Regions from separate parts of the Parasutterella sp. St.1A3 genome, predicted to be linked through region 1. Evidence: predicted binding sites of a transcription regulator. Region 1 holds the regulator's gene; the other holds the start of a gene.
The links. Region 1 encodes NrdR, which represses ribonucleotide reductase genes. Its sites were predicted from a motif close to CACNANATNTNGTG; they were not measured.
Positions count from the first base shown of each region.

Region 1 (9,621 bases):
TTGGGAATTCAGGATGGAAGAATCAGAGGCTTAAATTTTTAGCGGCCTATTTACGCACGAGTTTCGGATTCAAGGTGTAAAGACCCGAGACGGAGGCGGATGCGAGAATATGTCCCTGCATCGCTTCGAGCACTTCCGGACCGGTGAAGCTTCCGCTCAGCGGCAGCAGCGGGAAGTCGACCGCATAGACAGTAAAGACGTAGCGGTGCATTCTCTCATCATTCCACGGAGGGCAGGGACCGTCATAGCCGTAGTGCTTGCCGGTTTCCTCCGGTTTCTCGAAGTTGGTGTAGTCGTTCAGTCCCTGACGCATGCCGTTAGCGCATGCGGGCCCTTTCTTGCCTTTCGGGGTCACGCCTTTTGAGAGGGTGCCCACGTCAATACAGGGTTCTTCCGGCACGATATCCACCAGAATCCAGTGGAAGAAGTCTCTTCTCGGCGCATCTTCCGCAATGACTGCGTCCTCACGGTTAGCCATAGAGAAATCCTGCGGCACGTCGTGATCCTGGCAGATGACTACCAACGACTGTGTGCCCGCGGGCGGATTTGACCATGCAATCTGAGGATTGCGGTTCCCAGCGGGAACAGTATGTTCGCGCCCCATCGGATCTAATTTCGCGTAGGCGTAGCCTTCCGGAATCATTGCGCCTTCGTCAAAAGAATCGCTCCATACTCTGAAGATACTTTCCATAGACTTACCTCTTTTTCGGGTATCTTAGCCAAAATGTGACCGGACCGTCGTTGACCAGTTCAACCGCCATATGCGCGCCGAACACGCCGGTGACAGGCGAAAAACCTTCAGCTTCCAGTTTTTTAACAAAACGTTCGTACAGTTTCTCGCCGAGCTTCGGCTCCGCTGCGGGCGTGAAGCTCGGTCGATTGCCGCTGTTGGTGTCGGCGGCGAGTGTGAACTGAGAGACCGCCATGATTTGGCCTTTGATGTCGCGAAGGCTCAGATTCATTTTGCCGTTCTCGTCGCTGAACACCCGATAGTTCAGCACGCGTTCGGCAAGCGCGTCCGCGTCCTTTTCGCTGTCATCTCTTTCGGCGCAGGCCAGTGCGACCAAGCCCTGATCGATACGGCCGCGAAAAACACCGTCGGCGGTCAGGGATGCTTTGGAAACCCGCTGAATCAACGCGATCATTTTGTCTCTCTTACTTCAAATGAATCTTGGCCCACTTTCTCTTGCCGACCTGAAGGACGTAATCGCCGGGAGCGACTTCAGTCTTTTTATCGGTGACCTTTTCGCCGTCGAAGCGCACGCCGCCCTGATCAATATTGCGGTTGGCGTCGCTTGTTGAAGCGCACAGGCCGGCTTCTTTAATCAGTTTGGCAAGAAGCATCGGCTCGCCGGAGTTGTCGACGCTGATTTCGGGAACATCGCTCGGCATCGCGCCTTTGCGGAAGCGGTTGACGAATTCCTGTTCCGCGGCGTCTGCTGCGGCCGCGTCATGGAATCGAGTCACGATTTCCTTAGCGAGCAGAACCTTCGCGTCGCGCGGATTGCGTCCGTTTTCGCATTCCTTCTTCAGCTGAGCGATTTCCTCGTTGCTGCGCATGGAAAGCAAATCAAACCAGTTCCACATCAGATCATCGGACAGGGACATGACTTTGCCGAACATATCGTTCGGATTTTCGGTAATGCCGATGTAGTTATGTTTGGACTTGCTCATCTTGTTGACGCCGTCCAGGCCGACCAGCAGCGGCATTGTGATGATGCACTGCGCTTCCTGGCCGTACTGGCGCTGCAGTTCGCGGCCTACGAGCAGGTTGAATCTCTGATCGGAACCGCCAAGTTCCACATCGGCCTCAAGGGCGACGGAGTCGTAGCCCTGCATCAGCGGGTAAAGCAGCTCATGCATGGCGATCGGTGCCTGTTCGGCAAAACGCTTGGCAAAGTCGTCGCGCTCAAGCAGACGAGCGAGCGTATAGCGGGACGCTAAGCGAATCATGCCTTCGGAACCGAGTTTGTTGCACCATTCGGAGTTGTAGCGAATTTCGGTTTTATCCGGATCCAGGACATGGTAGGCCTGATCAAGATAAGTCTTCGCATTTGTTTCAATTTGTTCTCTCGTTAACGGAGGGCGTGTTGTATTGCGGCCGGAGGGGTCGCCGATGGCACTTGTAAAGTCTCCTACGAGGAAGATAACGGTATGTCCGAGATCCTGAAACTGACGCAGTTTGTTCAGAACGACAGTGTGTCCGAGATGGATGTCGGGAGCGGTAGGATCGAGACCGAGTTTGACACGAAGAGGCTTGCCCGTCGCTTCGGCGCGAGCGAGCTTCTGCTCAAGCTCCTGCTCAATCAGAAGTGTGTCGGTGCCGCGTTTGATTAGGGCCATTGCGTCCTTAATCTTCTGGCTCACCGGGAATTTTTTTTGTTCGACACTTTCAGTCATTTTTAGAAACAATCCTAAAATCGTAGTAGTAAAACCCCTTGCAGACGTCAATGTTTAAATCCAATATAATTGACGCACTTGACGGTAGGGGCGTAATCAAAGCCATCCCCATATTCTATATTCTCTTTCAGCGTTTATCCTTTCTGCGTTGGGGGATTTGTTTTCGTCAAGCGAATTGAGAGTGAGAACGAAGAGAGACAGAAAAGTGAATACTGCAGCAGGCAAATTAACCAAGATTTTTAAGTCAGTGACATTTGCGGCTGCTCTCGTTCTGCCTTTCGCCTCCTTTAATTCTCTGCACGCAGCGGAAGAAAAGACGCCGGTCATTATGGAAAAGGCCGGCGAAATTGATCTTAGCGTTCTGATTCAGCAGTGGGCAAGCGAAATGGACGATGTCTACGCTGAGACCCACATTGAACCGAAAGACACCTCCAAGAAGATTTTCGAGCGCCTTGGTATCCAGGACAAAGCCTTTACTCGTTACGTGACGACAATCAAAGGCAAAGAAAATCCGTTTGCGCGTCTCTCCCGAGGACGTCTTATCCAGGCTCGTCTGACGACTGGCGGAGAAGTGATTTCTCTGAGAGTGTTCCGTCCGATTGACTCACAGTCCAAAGATATTTCTTTCTTTGAGGTCAGCAAAAATAAAGACGGGAAATTCATGCATGCCGAGAAAACCAGCGGGTTTGATGCGCTTCCGATCGCTGCTTCGGGCGTTATTACCTCCAACTTGGATAAAGCGGCTGTCGAAGCGAATATTCCTGCCGGAGTTCTCAAGCAGATCAAAGATCGTTTGTCGACGGAGCTGAACCTCTCCAAGGACGTCTCTAAGGGCGACACATTCAGCGTGATTTATGAGCGCCGTCAGCTTGACGGAGCTGACATCGGAACCGGGAAACTGCTCGCGATTGAGTACTACGCCAAGAATAAGACGATTGAGTCGTATTGGTATGAAGGCGAAGGAATCGAAGGTTATTACGATTCCGAAGGAAAAAACAACGATGTGACTTTCCTTCGCATGCCCTGCGAGGCGCGTGTCACCTCGACTTTTAACCGAGTTCGTCGACATCCCGTGACCGGACGTTTGCGACCGCACTGGGGTGTGGATTTAGGCGCGCCCAAAGGAACGCCTATCTATGCAGCCAGTGACGGCACGGTGACGACGAAGCGTTATCAGCGACGCGGCTACGGCTATTGGCTGGAGATTTCGCACTCCTCGGGCTATACCTCCCTTTACGCACACATGAGCAAGTACGCTCCGGGGATTGAACCCGGAACAAAAGTGAAAAAAGGTCAGCTCATCGGTTATGTCGGTGCGACCGGCATGGCAACAGGACCTCATCTGCACTATGAACTTAAGAAGGACGGCCAGCAGGTCAACCCGCTGATTGCTGATTTGCGTACCGGTGAAAACCTTCGAGATGAGGCCGCTGAAGATTTTAAAGTGGCGATTGCTCCGATGCGCCGTCAGATCGCGATGCTCAGTCGAATTCAGCTCGCTCAGAATCAGCCTCGTACAGCCGCGCATTAACATCCATTAGAATTGAGGTCTTGTAAACAAGACCATTTTCTATGTCAGAACCGCAAATTCCTATTTATGTCGGAATGATGTCCGGCACCAGCATGGACGGCGTCGACGCGGTCGCAGCCGTGTTTACTAACGGTCGATATCAATTTATCGGCCGAAGTTCGGAGTCCTATTCTACACATCTGCGCTCCTCTCTGATCAGTCTCTGTTCGAGCGGTCCGGACGAGGTCCTGCGCTGTCAGGAGTGCGGCAACGAAGTCGCCAAAATCTACGCTAAAGTTTTTAACAAGCTGCTGGAAGGAACCGGTCTGGAAACCTCAAACATTTGCGCTATCGGCGCGCACGGTCAGACGATTCGTCACAGCCCGCAGATGGGCGCGAGCACGCAGCTGATCAACGGGGCGCTGCTTGCGGAGCTTACGAAGACGGATGTGGTGACGGATTTTCGCAGTCGGGATTTAGCCGCGGGCGGTGAAGGCGCGCCGCTAGTGCCGCTGTTTCATAAATGCGTGTTCAGCGGCAGTGTGCCGCGCGGCATTCTCAACATCGGCGGCATCAGCAATCTGACATATCTGCCTGCTTTAGGTTCCGACGCAGATGTTTTTGGTTTTGACTGCGGTCCGGGCAATGTTCTGATGGATGGCTGGACTGAGAAAATCAACGGCACGCCCTACGATCACGATGGAATGTGGGCTAGAAGCGGTAAGGTTAGTGAGAAGCTTCTGGCGCTGCTGAAGAAAGAAGCGTTTTTTGATCTGACGCCGCCGAAAAGCACCGGCCGTGAGCTTTTTAACTTAGGCTGGCTTGAATCAAAACTTTCCGATGAGTCTGTAGAAGACGTGCAGAGGACGCTGGTAGCCCTGACGGCGGGCACGATTACTGAAGCGATTGAGCGCTTTGCCCCGGACATTCAGGAGTTGTTTGTATGCGGCGGCGGAGCGAAAAATTCGCTTTTAATGCAGGAGCTTACGGCAATGAATCCCGCAAGGGCGGTAAAAACGACGGCGGCTCTGGGCATGGACGCTCAGGACGTGGAAGGCGCGGCCTTTGCGTGGCTCGCAAAACGATTCGTTGAGCGGCAGCCGGGGAATCTTCCGAGCGTCACGGGCGCAGAAGGCGGAAGGATTTTAGGCGCGCTTTATCCGGCGTAAAAAATAATAAGGCCCGATTCGAAAGAATCGGGCAGAATTCTTATTACGTCAAGAAGCGCGAATTTTACCGTTATACGGAGAAGCTGGAGCCGCAGCTGCAGGTTGTCGTCGCATTCGGGTTTTTGATGACGAACTGAGCGCCTTCAAGGTCTTCTTTGTAGTCGATTTCAGCGCCGACTAAATACTGATAGCTCATCGAATCGATGAGGAGCATGACGCCGTTGCGTTCCATGGTCGCGTCGTCTTCATTGACTTCTTCATCAAAGGTGAAGCCATACTGGAAGCCGGAGCATCCGCCGCCCTGAACAAAAACGCGAAGTTTCAGGTTGGGGTTGCCTTCCTCGTCGATCAGTTCTTTAACTTTCATGCTGGCCGCATCGGTGAAAATGATCGGATCGGGAAGCTTGACCTGTTCTTCAGACATATTGATTCCTCATAATTAACTAATTTGGTGACTCGATTATATAGATGCAGTCAATATCCTTTCGTATTAATTGAAAAAATTAGTTTGGAAAGTTGTTCTTTACAGCGGCGTATCATTTAAGCTTATGCACATTCGGCACCCACCAGGTGTTGTATTTATTAGAGAGGATTTCGGAATGTTTAGTAAAGCCGACAAAGTCGAAATGACGGATCCCGCTATTTGGGAAGTTATTCGCAAAGAAGGGCAGAGACAGGAAGATCAGATCGAGCTGATCGCAAGCGAAAATTATGCTTCTCCTGCGGTAATGGAAGTTCAGGGGTCTGTCTTAACCAATAAATACGCTGAAGGTTATCCCGGCAAGCGTTATTACGGCGGTTGCGAATTTGTGGATCAGGCTGAGGCCTTGGCAAAAGAGCGCGCTCTGGAGCTTTTCTGCAAACCCTGCGGCGTGGAGATGGCGGTTAATGTTCAGCCGCATTCCGGCGCTCAGGCCAATATGGCGGTGTTTTTCGGACTTCTGAATCCGGGCGACACCGTCATGGGAATGTCGCTCGCTGAAGGCGGCCATTTATCGCACGGCATGAAACTGAACATGTCCGGCAAATGGTTCAATATCGTCAGCTACGGCCTGAATGAAAAAGAAGAAATTGATTACGACGCCGTTGAGAAGCTCGCATTGGCAAATAAGCCGAAGCTGATTATCGCCGGAGCGTCTGCCTATTCTCTGCGCATTGATTTCAAGCGTTTCGGAGAAATCGCGCATAAAGTCGGCGCCTATCTGATGGTCGACATGGCCCACTACGCCGGTCTTGTGGCCGCAGGCGTTTATCCGAGTCCATTCCCTTACGCCGATATCGTCACAACGACGACGCATAAGACGCTGCGCGGTCCACGCGGCGGCATGATTTTCTGCCGTCCCGATCTCGAAAAATCGATCAACATGGCGGTCTTCCCCGGAATTCAAGGCGGTCCTCTGATGCATGTGATCGCCGCGAAAGCGGTCGCGCTCCATGAAGCGCTTCAGCCCGCATACAAGGAATATCAGAAGCAAGTCATCCGCAACGCCGCCGTGATGGCCGAAGAGCTCAGCAAGCGCGGTCTTCGCATTGTTTCAGGCAGAACTGAAAGCCACGTCATGCTCGTTGACCTGAGATCGAAGAACATCACTGGCAAGGAAGCCGAAAACATTCTTCATGAGATCGGCATTACCGTAAACAAAAACTCTATTCCGAATGATCCGCAGAAGCCTTTTGTGACCAGCGGCATCCGTATCGGTTCGCCCGCAATGACGACTCGCGGCTTTAAAGAGGAAGAAGCAAGAGAAGTCGCAAGTCTGATTGCCGACGTTTTAGATCATCCGCATGACGAAGCGGTTCTTGCCAATGTGAAAGACGCGGTTGCTTCCCTTGTCGCCCGCTTCCCGGTTTATCGCCAGACTGTTTAAGTAAAGAGGCCGCCTATGCTGTGTCCGTACTGCAAAGAGCCCAATACGCAGGTCATTGATTCGCGCACCAGCGAAGAGGGCAGTGTCATTCGCCGCCGCAGAAAGTGTCCCGCTTGCGGAGGACGCTTTACCACTTACGAGAAAGCGGCGCTGTCGATGCCGCAGATCATCAAGAACAACGGCAGTGTGCGTGAGCCTTTCAGCTCGGAAAAATTGAGAAGATCGATGGAAATCGCGCTTCGCAAACGTCCGGTCAAGGCCGCACTTGTGGACGAAGCGGTCAACAGCATTGAGCGGCAGCTGAGACTTCGCGGCGAGAAAGAAGTCTCCTCTAAAGAGGTTGGCGATTTGGTGCTTGCCGAACTGAAGTGTTTGGATATGGTTGCTTATATTCGCTACGGTTCCGTTTATCTGAATTTCCAGACTCTGGAGGACTTTGTCAGTCTCGTTGAGCAAACCCGTAAGCTCTGATCAAGAGAAAAAAATGAGTTTTTCTGATATTTCCTACATGCGCCGCGCTCTGGAACTTGCGCGCGAGGCTCGTATGATCTGCCCCCCGAATCCGGCCGTCGGCTGTGTGATTGTCAAAGACCGTCGGGTCATCGGCGAGGGACATACTCAGCGCACGGGCGAGGCCCATGCTGAAGTGATGGCGCTTCGTGACGCGGAGCGTCGAGGCGAATCGGTTGAGGGCGCGACTGTTTATGTGACGCTTGAACCCTGTTCGCATTACGGCAGAACGCCGCCCTGCGCGCTTGCGCTCAAAAATGCGAAAGTCGCCCGAGTGGTTGCGGCGCTCAAAGATCCGAATCCTCTGGTTTCCGGACGCGGCCTGAAAATGCTGGAAGAGGCTGGAATTGAGGTGGAGTGCGGTGTCGGCGCAAGAGAGGCGGAAGACATTAATAAAGGCTTTCTGAAGCGTCAGCGCACCGGTATGCCTTGGGTGCGCTCTAAATTCGCGATGAGTTTGGACGGAAATACCGCGCTTTCAAACGGCGTCAGCAAATGGATTACCGGCGAAGATGCTCGAAGAGACGGTCATTTCTGGCGAGCGATCTCGGGCGCCGTGCTGACCGGTTCCGGCACAGTGGAAGCTGATGACCCGCTCATGAACGCCCGAATTGAAGGCGCGGAGCGTCAGCCGCTTAAGGTGGTGGTGGATTCGCAGCTTCGTCTCAGCCCGGATCTGAAGATATTTAAAGAAGGCAAAGTGCTCTTGGTATGCGCTTTCTATGACATTGTCCGCGCTCAGATGTTTGAAGCGCAGGGCGTGGAAGTGATTGAGCTGCGCGGCGCTGACGGTAAAGTTGACTTGAAGGCGCTGTGCGCTGAACTCGGACGGCGCGAAATCAACGAGGTTCATGTTGAGGCGGGCGCTCGTCTGAACGGCGCGCTCGCGATGCAGGGGCTGATCGACGAGTATTTGATCTATGCGGCACCTCTGTTGCTCGGACAAGGACGAAAACTGCTTGATTTGCCAATGCTTCAGAACCTTTCTGAAGGTATAGCGCTAGAATTTATCGATGTTGAAAAAGTAGGACCGGATCTGCGCCTTTTACTGCGTCCGGCCGGTTAGATTACAGGAGAGCTAGAGATGTTTACAGGAATTATTCAGGCCGTCGGTCGCATTCGTGATAATGAAGAGATCGGAGACGGTCTGCGCATTCATGTCGAGGCGCCTGAACTGGGTCTGGATACAGTTAAAATCGGCGATTCGATCGCGATCAACGGTGCCTGCATGACCGTTGTGGAGGTCGACGAAAAAATGTTTAAGGTCGAAGTCTCCGCCGAGTCTTTAGATAAGACCGCCGGTTTGGACGGCTGGGGTCATGTGAACTTGGAAAAGGCGATGCGTCTGGGAGATCGTCTTGACGGTCACATTGTCAGCGGACATGTGGACGGCGTAGGCGAAGTCGACGCTTTTGAAAAGAAAGCGGAGTCCTATCATCTGGTGGTGCGCTGCCCGATGAAGCTGGGCAAGTTCCTTGCCTATAAAGGCTCGATCGCGATCAACGGAGTATCGCTTACGATTAACGAAGTTGAAGATACGCCCGCAGGCACACGTGTTTCGATTAACCTGATCCCTCATACGTTTGAGCACACATCCTTCAAGTACACCAAGGTCCGTGATCTGGTGAATGTCGAGGTGGATACTGTTGCTCGCTATATTGAGCGCATGTATTCGCTCATTCAGCGCTAAGCTGAAATCTTTGCGCTCATCACGGCGCAGGAATTCGGGAGGATGCGGCTGCTTTGCTAAAATTCCGAAGATTTAAGTTAGGAGATAAAATTGGCTATCAACTTTATTCAGTCGAAATTAGACGGTACTGATCTGAAAATTGGTATTGTCAGTGCTCGCTTTAACGACTGGGTTTGCAAAGGCTTGTTTCAGTCCTGCTATGAGGAGCTGAAGGCCAACGGTGTTAAGGACGAAAACATTGTTGTCACAACCGTCCCGGGCGCTTTGGAAATTCCCTATGCGCTCACAATGCTCTTTGAGCGTTATCCGGATCTGGACGCGATGATCGCGATCGGCTGCGTGATTCGCGGTGAGACCTATCATTTTGAGCTGGTCGCAAACGAATCTTCCCGCGGCATTACGGATATTGTCGTCAGAGAGGCGATTTCCATCGCAAACTGCATTCTGACTGTTGAGAACGAAGAGCAGGCCAGA
Region 1 covers NZ_BAAGFK010000001.1:2,241,724-2,251,344, reverse strand. The annotation lists gene AC6I1F_RS10460 (YbhB/YbcL family Raf kinase inhibitor-like protein) at 47-691, opposite strand; gene dtd (D-aminoacyl-tRNA deacylase) at 696-1,145, opposite strand; gene tyrS (tyrosine--tRNA ligase) at 1,156-2,400, opposite strand; gene AC6I1F_RS10445 (M23 family metallopeptidase) at 2,606-3,931, shown strand; gene AC6I1F_RS10440 (anhydro-N-acetylmuramic acid kinase) at 3,973-5,079, shown strand; gene erpA (iron-sulfur cluster insertion protein ErpA) at 5,150-5,503, opposite strand; gene glyA (serine hydroxymethyltransferase) at 5,679-6,947, shown strand; gene nrdR (transcriptional regulator NrdR) at 6,963-7,418, shown strand; gene ribD (bifunctional diaminohydroxyphosphoribosylaminopyrimidine deaminase/5-amino-6-(5-phosphoribosylamino)uracil reductase RibD) at 7,432-8,523, shown strand; gene AC6I1F_RS10415 (riboflavin synthase) at 8,542-9,147, shown strand; gene ribH (6,7-dimethyl-8-ribityllumazine synthase) at 9,238-9,621, shown strand, end outside.

Region 2 (9,621 bases), 1.3 Mb from region 1:
CTTTACCGACATACAAAAGATTGCCGGCTGCGTCAAAATACCGATAAACACCGGGAAGATGCGGAAGGGTTTTTAAAAAGGAAGCCGAGTCAAACTTTTTCGGCGTCTCATTTGTAGAAATGCCCTCTGCCGCCTGTTCTGACTTCTCGTTCTGCTGCTCCATAGTTCGGTCTCGTTTGATATGTCTGAGAATTATAGACAGCCTGTGTCAGCAGCCGTCTTTAATTACAAAGAGTTACCCGATATATGCACTCTGAAGCGCCGACCTCATTCTTCGCTCCGCGTCAAAAAATCCGATGAACGTCCTTACAATGCCTGTATTCAATTTTTTTTTTAAACCCATGCTGAATATTGATCTTTTCTGCGACGTCATTGATAACTTCGGCGATGCGGGCGTCTGCTGGCGCTTAGCTCGTCTTCTGACAAAAGAAAAAGGGGGCCGCGTCCGACTCTTTATCAATCGCCCTGAAACACTGCAGGCTCTTGCCCCAAACCTAAACAGCTCAAATCTTCCTCAGACACTCGGCAATATTGCCGTCATGCACTGGGATGAATGTCTGAAGTGCACCCCGGGAGACGTCGTGATCGAAACGTTCGGCTGCCGGCTGCCCGATGAATTCGAAAAGAAAATCGCGGCAAAAAGCCCTCAGCCGCTATGGATCAACCTGGAATACCTCTCGGCCGAAGATTGGGTGGAAGGATGCCACTGTCTGCCTTCGCCTCATCCGTCTCTTTCTGTGCAGAAGTACTTCTTCTTCCCGGGCGTCACGAAAAAAACCGGCGGCATTATGATTGAAAATGATCTTCTCACCGCTCAGAATGCCTTTGAGCAGCATCGCAGTGAATTCCTTCAAAATCTCGGGCTGCAGCAATCCGTATTCACGGTATTCGTTTTCTGTTATCCGGAGGCGCCGCTTGAGCATTTTTATGAAGCGCTCAGCAAAGACGCGCGTGAAGTCAATGTCCTGATACCTAAAAGCGCGGCAGCGGATAAGTGGCTGAAACTTTGCGAAGACAATCTCTCTGAAACCATACATACCAGAGTCCTTCCGATGGTCCTGCAGGAAAATTTCGATCAGCTGCTCTGGTGCGCCGACAGTCTGATTATCCGAGGAGAAGACTCCTTTGTGAGAGCCCAGCTCGCGGCTAAGCCGTTTATATGGAATATCTATCCTCAGACGGAATCCACACATATCAAGAAATTGAAAGCATTTGCTTCAAGACTGACATCGAGCTACGGTGAGCTTCAGCCCCTGTGGCTTGAGATGAATATTGCGTGGAACGAAAGACCTGAGGAGATTCCAAGACTGTGGCCTCAATGGAGAAACAGTACTGAAGAACTTTCAATATGCTCACAGTCTTGGAGAAATGATCTCCTCGCAATTGGATCTCTTAGTGAAAATCTGTGCAAATTTATTGAATTAAAGCTAAAATAGTCAGCTTGAAAAAAATTTTGTTCGCCCCTGTTTGCATCGGCGAGAACGTTAACTTTTAATCTAGTGAAAGAATTATGAAGACAGCACAAGAACTTCGCGTCGGCAACGTCGTGATGATTAACAACAATCCGATGGTTGTTTTGAAGTCCGAATACAGCAAGGGCGGCCGCGGTGCCTCCACCGTTAAGCTCAAAATGAAGAACCTTCTCTCTAACGGCGGTACAGAAACTGTTTATCGCGCTGATGACCGTTTCGAAGACATCATCCTCGATAAGAAGGAAGTTTCTTATTCCTACTTCGGTGATCCTCTGTATGTTTGGATGGACGAAGAATACAACCAGTACGAAGTTGAAGCAGAAGTCATGGAAGACGTCCTCAAGTATCTTGAAGACGGCATGAAGGCTGAAGTCGTTCTTTACAACGGCCGCGCCATCTCCATCGAACTGCCGACAATCCTCGTTCGCGAAGTTGTTTATACAGAACCCGCAGTTAAGGGTGACACTTCCGGCAAGGTCATGAAGCCCGCTAAGCTCGCCACCGGCCACATCATCCAGGTTCCGGCTTTCGTGAACACCGGCGACAAGATTGAAATCGATACAAGAACAGACGAATACCGCAGCCGCGTTATGTAATTTGTTCTGATCGTACGATCAGCAGGCCTCCGCAGTGCGGAGGCTTTTCTTTCTCTTGAATATCAGGGCCGGAGCTGGGCTAAAATTATTAACTTGTCTCTATAACTTCTCAAAAAATACTAATGGAACCTTTTGCCGCAGGCTGGCTCTCCATATTGCCGCCAATTATCGCGATTATTCTGGCTCTGATCACTAAGGAAGTGTTTTCTTCCCTTCTGATCGGCATTTTCTCGGGGGCCTGCATTTATACGTTCGGTTCGGGCGTTCCCGATCCCCTCATCAAAATGCTGGATGTCACCTTTTCCCTCATGGGCGAAAAAGTCGATTTCCAGATCCTGCTTTTCTGTACGCTCCTCGGTGCGCTTGTCTATGTTCTCAACATGTCGGGCGGCACTAAGAAATACGGAGAAATCGCACGCAAAAAGATTAAAAGCAGAGAAACCTCCGTACTCTCAACGTGCGCCCTGAGTTTCTTTATTTTTATCGATGACTACTTCAACTGCTTGACAGTCGGCACCGTCATGAAGCCGCTCACCGATTCCTATAAGGTCTCGAGAGAAAAGCTCGCCTACATCATTGACTCAACCGCCGCGCCGATGTGCATTATCGCTCCGGTCTCATCCTGGGCGGCCGCCGTCGGAAGCTCTTTGAAATCAACCGGTGCTTTCCAAAGCGATTTCCAGGCATTTGTCTCCACGATCCCATACAACTTCTACGCGATCTTCTGCCTGCTGCTCGTGATCTACCTCTGCTGGACCAACAGAGATTTCGGCCCGATGAAGCTCGCAGAAGAAAACGCGCTCTCCAAAAACGTGGCCGAAGAGCAGAAGGTAAATATCGACCGCAGCAAACATGCCCAAAGCGAAAAAGGCACGATTTGGGATATGCTGGTTCCTCTTATTGCGCTTGTCGTTTTTGCCGTACTCGCTTTCCTTTATGACGGCGGCTACTGGGGCAAAGATCCGCAGTACCACACTATGATCGCAGCGCTCGGCAACTGCACCGCTTCCAAAGCGCTGGTCTGGGCCTCTTTCGGCGCGCTTGCCGTCGCTTTCTTAATGTACATCCCGCGTCGTGTGGTTACGTTCCATGACTTCATGGAAGGCACAATCGAAGGCATGAAGCTCATGCTGCCCGCAAACGTGATCCTCGTTCTTGCCTGGACACTCTCGGGTGTCTGCCGCGATCTGCTCCTCACTCAGAATTTCGTACAGGCTTTCGTTGCCGGCGGCTCCGGTTTCGATATCTTCCTGCCTGCTGCGATCTTCTTAATCGCTGCCTTCCTTAGCTTCTCCACCGGAACCGCTTGGGGCACTTTCGGCATTCTGATTCCGATCGCGGTTCCCGTCGCTGCCGCTGTCGATCCCTCGCTCACGATCGTCTGCCTCTCCGCTACGCTGGCAGGTTCCGTTTTCGGCGACCACTGCTCTCCAATCTCCGATACGACGATTCTGTCAAGTGCGGGAAGCGGCTGCAGTCATATTTCACACGTCACAACGCAGCTGCCCTACGCGTGGTTCATTGCCTGCTGCTGTTTCGTCGGCTACATTGTTGCAGGCTTTACAAAGGGAAGCTGGGTCCTCAGTTTCGGCGCAACGGCCGCATGCTTTGTCCTCTTCCTCGCCTTTATGTGGAAGCGAAGCTTTAATGTCAAAGCCTACGCAGCGCAAATTCACAGCGATGTCAGAGTAAGCTGATTACCTGCTCTAAGTAAACGCCCGCAAGGGCGTTTACTTTTTATATAAACCGATCCGCTACAATGGTCGGAAAGATAAATTTAATGAGAAGAAATGAGCAAACAGCCTGTAAAAGGAAGACCGATTGATTTTTCCGACAAAAGGTCAGAACCGTTCACATCGTATCGTCTGAAAGAAAAATGCCGAGTGCTGATCTTTAGCTATCTGAAGGATGAAAAAGCTCAGCAGATCATTGCTAACCTTGAGTATCTCGGAAGCAGAAAACTCGATGAAATCCACGAACACGAGACTGGCATGGGTACCTCGTTCTTCTCAACAGAAGTCGAAAAGATGTGGGTGAAACCGGAAATTCGCCTGCCGCTTCCGGAAGTTTCAGAGGTGCTCGCAGAGGTCGCCGTCAAGACCGGACAAGGATTTGATCTTCCGATTTTTGCGGCCTCGCCTAACGGAGCCGGTTTCGTTGCCGTACTTCTCTCCCCGGATTGCTTTGAACTCAATCCGGAAGGACCGGAAACCTGTCGGATTCAATAGAAAAGTACGGACTAATTCGCTCTCGGGTGAGCTCGGCGCCACTCCCAGGGTCGTTCGGGATTAGGATCCTGCCAAAGACCGAGCTTCTCTCTTCTCGCCGCAGATTCCGCATCTCGGTACGCCATCCGATCAGAACTCATCATATCCTTCACATACGGCGTATAAACCCAAGCATATCCGTCTCTAACCTGGGCATAGTTCAGATCGTTCCCATCGGTCATAAGCTTGCCGACCAAGCGTCCGTACTGATCTTTCTCGCGGTAAGCAACTTCTGCTTTAAATCCGTTCATTTTCAGCATGCGGTAGAGGTTGTCGCGGCTTTTGTTTCCATAAGGCATCTTGCCCTCCGGAGCGTCTATGCCAAGCAGTCTCACACGCTCTTCGCGCCCGTTGGAAGTCTTGATGTAAACCGTATCGCCATCCGGAACACGCGTCACGGTCGCGTGAATTAACTTAAAGCCTTCCTTATCGACTTGCTGAACCTGCTCACCCGGGCGATTCAGCTCGATCGTCTGAGTCTCTCCCGGACCATACACGCCTTTGATGAGAGCGACGACAACCGCAAAAACACCAACAGCGAGATAAACACTGCGCTTAAAGTTGTCCGGCTTGAATTTCTGCATGGTTCCTCTCCGATGCGTTGATACTGTTTAACGTGATACTCGGCTCAGTTTAACGAAAACAAAAAAAATACCGACACGAACAGGACTGTTTTTGAGCTTCTTCCTGCCAAGTGCCGGTATGTGTTTTGTTCAAAGCTACGGACGCCTGAGAATAAATTCGGGATAAAGCGCCTTCAGCTCATCCAGAGCCTGCGGATTCGGATAGTGCGTGCCGACGCGCTCCAACACTTCCTCTTCGGGAAGCTCTCTCGGCTGGCGATAAATCTGAAGCGCAAATGTGCGCACGCCGGCCTCCTTCAATTCCTTCACAAGTTTGACGATCTGTGCTTCACTGAGATAATCAGGATGCGCTGTCGTGCGTGTCTCCAGAGCGACTCCGGAAGCAAGCAACAGGGAAAGTGATTTTCTGACTTTCTGCGCCGATCCTTTTCTTCCGACAACTCTGTCATAGGTCTCTTCTTCGGACAGAGGCGCTTTGATGTCAAGGCCGACCCAGTCCAAATACGGGAGAATCTCTGCTAGGCGCGCCGGATATATCCCACCGGTGTGCAGTCCGACTTTATAGCCGAGTGCTTTGACCCTCTTCACCGCGTCAGAGAGCGCGGGATCAACACAGGGCTCTCCCCCGCTGAACACAAAACCGTCAATCAGCCCTTTTCGGCGCGAAAGAAACCGCTCAATGTAAGCCCAGCTCACCTGATCGGTCTCTGCGTCCGGCCGACGACTTTGAAGTTCTTTGTTCTGACAGTAGACGCAACGCCAGGGACAGCCCTGAATAAATGCGACAGCCGCCAGGCTTCCGGGAAAATCAATCGTTGTGAAGCGGACCAGTCCGCCGACGACTAACGCTTCAGCCGGTTTGCTGCTGACTTCCTCAATTTCGATGATTTCCCTCTTTTTTTCTGACATCTTCTGGCCTTTAAAAAAGCCTCCGATCATGCGGAGGCTTCGTACTGAACGACAAGTGGTTAAGGATTACTTACCACAGCCGCACTTGCTTTCAACAAAGTACTTGCGTTCGGCGAATTCGCCCTGCTTGCCAATGTTGAAGGAAGATGTAGGACGGTGATAACCCATCACGCGTGTCCAGATTTCGCATTTTGTGCGTTCTTCGTCTTTCAGTGTGATTTCCTGTTCTTTTGCTTTTTCATCCATTTTGCTGCTCCTGTCAAAGTCAATAAATCTGTGTATTAAGAGGCCTGGGCCATTTCCTGCTTCTTCTTTGCGATCAGTTCGGCGTCGCACTTCGGACAGAACTCATGGTTGCCCGGGATATAGCCGTGTTTCGGACATACCGAGAAGGTCGGCGTAATCGTAATGTACGGAAGACGGAAATTCGTCAGCGCGCGGCGAACGATATCGCTGCAGAGCTCGGGACTCGAAATCGCTTCGTTCATGTAAAGGTGAAGCACCGTACCACCAGTGTACTTCTTCTGCAAATCTTCCTGCATTTCGAGCGCTTCGAACGGATCGTCCGTGTAGCTTACCGGCAGCTGAGAGCTGTTGGTATAGTAGGGATGATCCGGCGTGCCTGCCTGAAGGATCTTGGGGAAGCGCTTCTTGTCTTCCTTGGCAAAACGATAAGTCGTGCCCTCGGCCGGTGTTGCTTCAAGATTATACATATGGCCGGTTTCTTCCTGGAACATGACCATCTTTTCACGGATATGGTCAAGTACACGCGCTGCAAAATCGTGACCCGCTTCCGTTGTGATGTCTTCCTTATCCTGTGTGAAGTTGCGGATCATTTCATTCATACCGTTGACACCGATCGTCGAGAAATGATTGCGCAGCGTTCCGAGATAACGTCTTGTATACGGGAAGAGCCCCTGATCCATGTGTCTCTGAATAACCTTGCGCTTGATTTCAAGGCTGTTGCGGGCTAAGTCAAGAAGAAAATCAAGACGCTTGAAAAGACCTTCTTCGTCCTGCGCGAACACGTAACCTAAACGAGCGCAGTTAATCGTGACAACTCCGAGAGAGCCGGTCTGTTCGGCTGAACCGAATAAGCCGTTGCCGCGTTTAAGAAGTTCGCGGAGGTCAAGCTGCAGACGGCAGCACATGGAACGAATCATATTCGGCTTCAGTTCCGAATTGATGAAGTTCTGGAAGTACGGAAGACCGTAGCGGGCCGTCATACTGAAAAGCAGACGCGCGTTGGGGCTGTCCCAATCAAAATCCGGCGTCATGTTGTAAGTCGGGATCGGGAATGTGAACACGCGGCCCTTTGCGTCGCCTTCAAGCATCACTTCAATGTAGGCGCGGTTGATCATCGCCATTTCTTCCTGAAGTTCACCGTATGTGAAGTCGGCTTCTTCTCCGCCGATGAGAGGGTGCTGTTCTCTCAAATCTTCCGGGCAGACCCAGTCGAATGTGAGATTGGTAAACGGCGTCTGTGTGCCCCAGCGGCTCGGAACGTTCAGGTTGTAAATGAGTTCCTGAATGCACTGACGAACTTCCTTGTAGCTCAGGTTGTCCACACGGACGAACGGAGCAAGATACGTGTCAAAGGAGCTGAACGCCTGAGCTCCGGCCCATTCGTTCTGCATTGTGCCGAGGAAGTTGACGATCTGGCCGATCGCACTGGTCAAATGCTTCGGAGCGCCCGCTTCCACTTTACCGGGAACACCGTTAAGACCTTCGTTGAGCAGTGTCTTTAGCGACCAGCCGGCACAGTAGCCGGAAAGCATGTCCAAATCATGAATATGAATATCAGCTTCACGATGCGCCTGACCGACTTCTTTCGGATAAACGTAACTGAGCCAATAGTTGGCAACAACCTTACCGGAAACGTTCAGAATCAGACCGCCCAGAGAATAGCCCTGATTGGCGTTCGCATTGACGCGCCAGTCAAGCTGCTGCAGATATTCGTTCATGGAGCTTTCCACATCAACGAGACTGCGGCGGGCGTCGCGGGCTTTTGCACGCTGTTCGCGGTAAACAATATAAGCACGCAGCGTCTTACGGTAACCCGTATCAAAAAGTGCGTTTTCCACCGCGTCCTGAATCTGCTCAATGGTCGGTGTTGTGTACTGTTTGAGCCTTTCCATCACTTCAACATGCGTGATCCGGTTGGCAGTGGCGTCATCAAATTCACCGGTCGCAGCGCCGGCTTTAGCCAGGGCCGCGGAAATCTTATTCATGTCAAAGTCTTTTACGGTACCGTCACGCTTGATTACGTGAAGCGGCATCACTATAGATAGGCTCATTAATCACTCCGTTTGGAAAATTCTGGTTCAAAGTTGATGGCCTCGATACTACTATGCAAACTTTGAATATACAAACGGCCTCGCTCATTATGAACACAATCAATTGTAGGTTAGCAAATCATTGCAACTAAATAAAGGGTTATTTGAGAACCGCTAAGGATTGTGGGTGCGTCATCTCAATTTTTTTCCGTCATTTCATACGGATAACTTTTAGCAATCGGAGTTTGATCAGCTCAGACAAAACACAAGATGTTGAAGGCAAGATATTCGGACTGAATTCAGCAGACCCAGATTCATTGTCCTGACAGATTAAAAATTTAGGCTAGAGAGCATAAAAACTAACAAATAAAGTTCTTTTATAAAAACATGAAGTTATCGGTATGCACGAAGAATCCGTCTTTTAAGAGAAACAAATCTAAAAAAGAGAGTATGTTTTTTAATTATTGTTTTTTAGATATACGCTTAAATTTTTCATTAGATTTATATTTTATTGGTGTCAAATTAAATTAAATTCACTTCTTTACAGATAAGGAATAGTCCTAATTAGGGATAGTTCTAATGAGATTTTTATCAAATAGCTGCCCGGTGAACTGTTCTCCAGTTCAAAGGACCGCAAAAAGGTCCCTTTAGTGAACCGCTGCTGGATGAATTTATAACATCCCGGACGCTTGGCGTTTCCAATGCAGCCTCGATGTTTCTTCTGCAATTGCGAGATCAAAATAACGAAGGCAAGAAAAAACCGCCTTGCCGGCGGTTTTTGGGTCTTAGACATACCATCCGGGACCAACCGGAGGTATCTCGCGTTAAATAGAGGAGAAACGCATTTAATAAGACAGTGCCAATAGAATACATAAAAAAAATTTCTTTTTGCAAAATGGAAACAAGAAAATTTAATAAGAAACAAGTTGTTAATCAAATTTCAATAATTTTAGATAAATAATTAATAAATATATCAAGATTTTTTCAATTTTATTTCATGATTGATTTCGTTAAATTGACACTATTTAGTTTTTCAAAAGTATTCAAATGGAATTTTCTAGTCACAAACCAGGCTAAAAAGGGTAAATTACTTTCTATACGAAGATTTCAAAATTCAACTTTTCAGCTGATTTGTTCGTAGCGTTTGAAAATCATACCGCTGCGCAGTTTTTCGTCTTTTGTTTTATTTTTTTGTATCTGTCCTCTTTGTTGCGCACAATCTATTTTTTGAATCGGTACAATGTATTCCCCGTTTAATTTTTACTTAGTTTTTTGCAATGCGCCTCACTACTCCGAATCGAACTTTGCCCGCGATTTGTCTCGCCGTATACGGCTGCGGACAGCTCGAACGCGTCGCTGAGTTCATCAGCGCCCTGCCTGCTGATTATCGTGAAGAAGGCGTTCGTTTTACTGCCGGTCAGATTGCCGGCCAGTATGCATTCGAACAGGTAAAACTTGACCGTAAAGGCTATGACACAAGAAGACTGCTGCGCTGTCTTTCTATTCTGAATAACGCC
Region 2 covers NZ_BAAGFK010000001.1:937,760-947,380, reverse strand. The annotation lists gene uvrC (excinuclease ABC subunit UvrC) at 1-163, opposite strand, end outside; gene earP (elongation factor P maturation arginine rhamnosyltransferase EarP) at 297-1,436, shown strand; gene efp (elongation factor P) at 1,511-2,068, shown strand; gene AC6I1F_RS04475 (Na+/H+ antiporter NhaC family protein) at 2,191-3,765, shown strand; gene AC6I1F_RS04470 (hypothetical protein) at 3,859-4,296, shown strand; gene AC6I1F_RS04465 (thermonuclease family protein) at 4,308-4,919, opposite strand; gene AC6I1F_RS04460 (anaerobic ribonucleoside-triphosphate reductase activating protein) at 5,055-5,828, opposite strand; gene nrdD (anaerobic ribonucleoside-triphosphate reductase) at 5,895-6,074, opposite strand; gene AC6I1F_RS04450 (ribonucleoside triphosphate reductase) at 6,110-8,125, opposite strand; gene AC6I1F_RS04445 (hypothetical protein) at 9,382-9,621, shown strand, end outside.
Region 2: a site for NrdR is predicted at 8,369-8,382, ahead of AC6I1F_RS04450 (ribonucleoside triphosphate reductase). Genes of this name have one in related genera too.